DNA from 2 places in the Mesorhizobium sp. CNPSo 4684 genome. Region 1 is predicted to be linked to the other one. Evidence: predicted binding sites of a transcription regulator. Region 1 holds the regulator's gene; the other holds the start of a gene.

Region 1 (2,195 bases):
GGCGCACGCCCGGTTTGTCCGCCTTCCAGTCGCCGAAAGCGTCCTTGCCGGTCAGCAGCGGTTGATCGGCTTGCTGAGCGAAGGCACTGGTGGCCACAAGCAGGGCAAGGCTCGCGAAGCCGGCAATCCGGATCATACTGTCCTCCTCGAATTCACGCCGGTCGGGGCGTCATGCAAAGAAGAGATATCGCGCGAGCGCCACAAAAGAGAAGCGTGCGCGCGCAGATTCAAGCGAAACCCGTCAGCTGTCCTCTTCCTCGACGTCGAGATCGTCGTCGAGCCGCTTTTCCAGCGCGACGAGATCGTCCGGCAGCGGCAGGCCCATGGCGCGCATTTCGCGAAGTTTTTCGCGCAGCTGCTCCTGGATTTCGTGCTCGTCCTCGGGCTGGTTGACCATTTCCTCGAGCAGCAGACTGATCTGGGCCTTGAACGATTCAAGCGCCATTCTGCGCCCTCCTTTGCGGTGATGCCGGCTTTGGACTTATCTCAACATCCGGGTAATCAATTGGGCAGTGTAGTCGACCATGGGCACGATGCGGGCATAATTCAGCCTGGTAGGGCCGATGACGCCGAGCGCGCCGACGACGCGGGCATCCTTGTCGCGGTAAGGCGCCACCACCAGCGACGAGCCTGAGAGCGAAAACAGCTTGTTTTCCGAGCCGATGAAAATGCGCACGCCGGGGCCGTCCTCGGCGAGGTCGAGCAGCTGGATCAGCCCGTCCTGCGTTTCCAGGTCCTCGAACAGGTGCCTGAGCAATTCGATGTCGGCGTGGGCGGTGACATTTTCGAGCAGATTGGCGCGGCCGCGCACGATGAGACGCGCCGGCAGGCCGCTGTCGGCGCCCGCCCACACCGCCAGGCCTTTTTCGACGAGATCCTGCGACAGCGTGTCGAGGGCGGCCCTGGTCTCGTCCTTGATACGGGCGATCTCGATGCGCGCCTCGGCGAGCGTGCGGCCCCTGATATGGGCGTTTAGGAAGTTGGAGGCTTCGTGCAGCTGCGAGACGGTGATGCCGGCCGGCAGGTCGACGACACGGTTCTCGACATCGCCGTTCTGCGACACCATCACGGCCAGCGCCTTGGTCGGCTCAAGCTGGATGAACTCGATGTGCTTCAGCGCCACCTCGTTCTTGGTGGCCAGCACCAGGCCGGCGCCGCGCGACATGCCCGACAGCATCTGGCTGGCCTCGGTCAGCATGTGTTCCAGCGTCGCGCCCGAGCCGGAGGCGCGCACCTGCGCCTCGATGACGCGGCGTTCCTCGTCGGAAAGATCGCCGAGCTCCATGAAGGCATCGACAAAGAAACGCAGGCCCGCCTGTGTCGGCAGCCGCCCGGCCGAGATGTGCGGGGCATAGATCAGGCCGAGATGTTCGAGATCGCTCATCACATTGCGGATGGTGGCCGGCGACAGCGACGACGGCAGGATGCGCGACAGGCTGCGCGATCCCACAGGCTCACCATCCTTGAGGTAGGAATCAACGATGCGCCGGAAAATGTCGCGCGAGCGCATGTCGAGCGACTGCAGCGCGGGTGCCAGCAGACTGGGTTCGGTGACTGCCTTGGTCATTCGGGCCAAAAACCTCCGGCTAAAGGATATAGACTTCCTTCGCCCCTGCGCAACCCGCTGCCGCACTTGCGGTCAGCGGCGCCTGTTCCAGATCGCCCGCTGCCGCGTTTGCGGCCAGCGGCGTCGCTCTTGCGATCGCCCCATGCCGTATGCGGTCACGGCGCCGCGTTTGCGGCCATTTTCCTTTGCGCCATGGGCTGCATGCGTCTACAAGCCGCCCACGCAACCGCAAAAAGAACAGAAAGAGGCCTCGATGCGCCCCTCCAAACGCCAAGCCGACGAAATGCGCGCTATCTCCTTCGAGCGCGGCGTGTCCAAACACGCCGAAGGCTCGTGCCTGGTGAAATTCGGCGACACGCATGTTCTGTGCACGGCGAGCCTGGAGGAAAAGGTGCCGGGCTGGATGCGCAATTCCGGCAAGGGCTGGGTGACGGCTGAATACGGCATGCTGCCGCGCTCGACCGGCGAACGCATGCGCCGTGAAGCTTCTGCCGGCAAACAAGGCGGCCGCACGCTGGAGATCCAGCGGCTGATCGGCCGTTCGCTGCGCGCGGTCGTCGACCTGCAGGCGCTGGGCGAACAGCAGATCACCGTCGACTGCGATGTCATCCAGGCCGATGGCGGCACC
Region 2 (2,195 bases), on a different contig from region 1:
CAACTGGATCTTGCCTCCCCGTGCGCGGCTCCCGGCAAACGATGTCGGCTAGCTTGGCGAATGCCACGGCAAACGGCGGAAACCGGATTTTCAAAGAGCATCGTTTCCATGCGATCCTTCGGCTCCTGCTAACCCGATATCCGGCAAGCCGCGCTGGACACATAAAGAGATTGGAAACGCCACTTTCCAGTTCAAGGGGAGCGGACCCGGCTATTGAATTGTGAAGATGCCGTCTACGGCCTGCCATTCGGAAGGCCGGATAAGGCGGTGATGGGCGACTCGCACGGAATGCAGCGCTCCTTCGAGTTCGCGCTCCCAGTAATCCAGAAACCCCTTGAGGGTCGGGAATTCCGGTGCCAGGTCGTATTCCTGCCAAACGTAGAGCTGCAAAAGGCTCGGATGATCGGGAAGGTGGTAGTGAATTTCCGCAGTTGTGAGACCGTAGCCCTCCATCTGCAGCCGGAATTCCCTGCTGACCATGCGTCTCTCCTATCGCGCGCGTTCAGGCATCAAGTCTTTGCGGGCGTTCTCGGGCACGCCGTTCCTCGAGGTCACAGCCTACCTCGGCGCGACTATCGTCCAGTCGGCGAAGTGCATCCATGACGGCGTCAAATGTCACCGGGTTCGCAGCACCCGGTGGCTTTCGCAGCGCAGGCATGGAGTCGACGGCGCAAGCATCAGAAGCCCATGAGGCAAGAATGGCGCGCTTCTCCTGAGTGTCGAGGGTGCGGTCGCCCACCACCTCATCGGGGTGGCTAAAGTGCCGCGCCGGAAACAGCAGGCGGTCAAGCGAAGGATCAGTGGTTTCAGGGGCGATCGAGGGGATGTTTTTTGGGAAAGTTCGTTCCATCGACAGTCTCCGCTTCCTAACAATCTCCTTGGCATTATTGGTGTTGCAGTGACCCTTTTCGGGGTCTCCAACCGCAAAAAATTTCGTGGAATTCGGGCCGAATTTCAAGACCTGAAAATCGCGCGCCCCGCAAAAATAGCTGCATGAATTCATGCGGCTAGCACTCCGGAATGCCGAGTGCCAAATTTTTTTCAGCGACCTCTTGAAACGCAGAAAATGCAAAACTAGTTCGATATGCGCGCGATGCCTGAAAAGGGTCGCGGCGCCCCGCACTGGCCCGATATTGCCGGTCCGGTGTGGAGGAACTCAAAAATCTGTTTGTCCTGAAGGAGAACGATATGACGTTCCGTCCATTGCATGACCGTATCCTGGTCCGCCGCATCGAAGCCGAGGAGAAGACGGCTGGCGGCATCATTATCCCCGACACTGCCAAGGAGAAGCCGCAAGAGGGCGAGGTGATTGCCGTCGGCCCAGGCGCCCGCGACGAGAGTGGCAAGCTCACGCCGCTCGACCTCAAGATCGGCGACCGCATCCTGTTCGGCAAGTGGTCCGGCACGGAGATCAAGCTCAACGGCGAAGATCTGCTCATCATGAAGGAAAGCGATGTGATGGGCGTGATCGAGCAGACCGCGACGGTCAAGAAAGCCGCCTAAGCGAGGCTCTGGTCCAACCGCAATCCAGTCAGTGAACTGCCTAGTGAAGGAGTGATCCAATGGCTGCCAAGGAAGTGAAATTCCATTCCGACGCCCGCGAGCGCATGCTGCGCGGCGTCAACATACTCGCCGACGCGGTGAAGGTGACGCTGGGCCCCAAGGGCCGCAACGTCGTCATCGACAAGTCGTTCGGCGCCCCGCGCATCACCAAGGACGGCGTCACCGTCGCCAAGGAGATCGAGCTTGAAGACAAGTTCGAGAACATGGGCGCGCAGATGGTGCGCGAAGTCGCCTCGAAGACCAGCGACATCGCGGGTGACGGCACTACCACCGCTACGGTGCTCGCCCAGGCGATCGTCCGCGAAGGCGCCAAGGCGGTCGCCTCGGGGATGAACCCGATGGACCTGAAGCGCGGCATCGACAAGGCCGTAGAAGCCATCGTGGCTGAGCTGAAGACCAATGCCCGCAAGGTGACCAAAAATGACGAGATCGCCCAGGTTGGCACCATCTCGGCCAATGGCGACGTCGAGATCGGCCGCTTCCTTGCGGAAGCGATGCAGAAGGTCGGCAATGAGGGCGTCATCACCGTCGAGGAAGCCAAGACCGCCGAGACCGAGCTGGAAGTCGTCGAGGGCATGCAGTTCGACCGCGGCTACCTCAGTCCCTACTTCATCACCAACCAGGACAAGATG

What was found. Region 1 encodes HrcA, which represses chaperone genes, less so after heat shock. Its sites were predicted from a motif close to GTTAGCACTCNCNNNNNGNGAGTGCTAAC; they were not measured.
Region 2: a site for HrcA is predicted at 1,007-1,035, ahead of AC04SG_RS02190 (co-chaperone GroES). Genes of this name have one in related genera too.

The regions. Positions count from the first base shown of each region.
Region 1 is NZ_JBWLUX010000001.1:221,915-224,109, forward strand. Features, by position in the region: gene AC04SG_RS01140 (PQQ-dependent sugar dehydrogenase) at 1-136, opposite strand, end outside; gene AC04SG_RS01145 (hypothetical protein) at 242-445, opposite strand; gene hrcA (heat-inducible transcriptional repressor HrcA) at 482-1,567, opposite strand; gene rph (ribonuclease PH) at 1,821-2,195, shown strand, end outside.
Region 2 is NZ_JBWLUX010000002.1:146,885-149,079, forward strand. Features, by position in the region: gene AC04SG_RS02180 (usg protein) at 211-480, opposite strand; gene AC04SG_RS02185 (hypothetical protein) at 503-1,003, opposite strand; gene AC04SG_RS02190 (co-chaperone GroES) at 1,189-1,503, shown strand; gene groL (chaperonin GroEL) at 1,563-2,195, shown strand, end outside.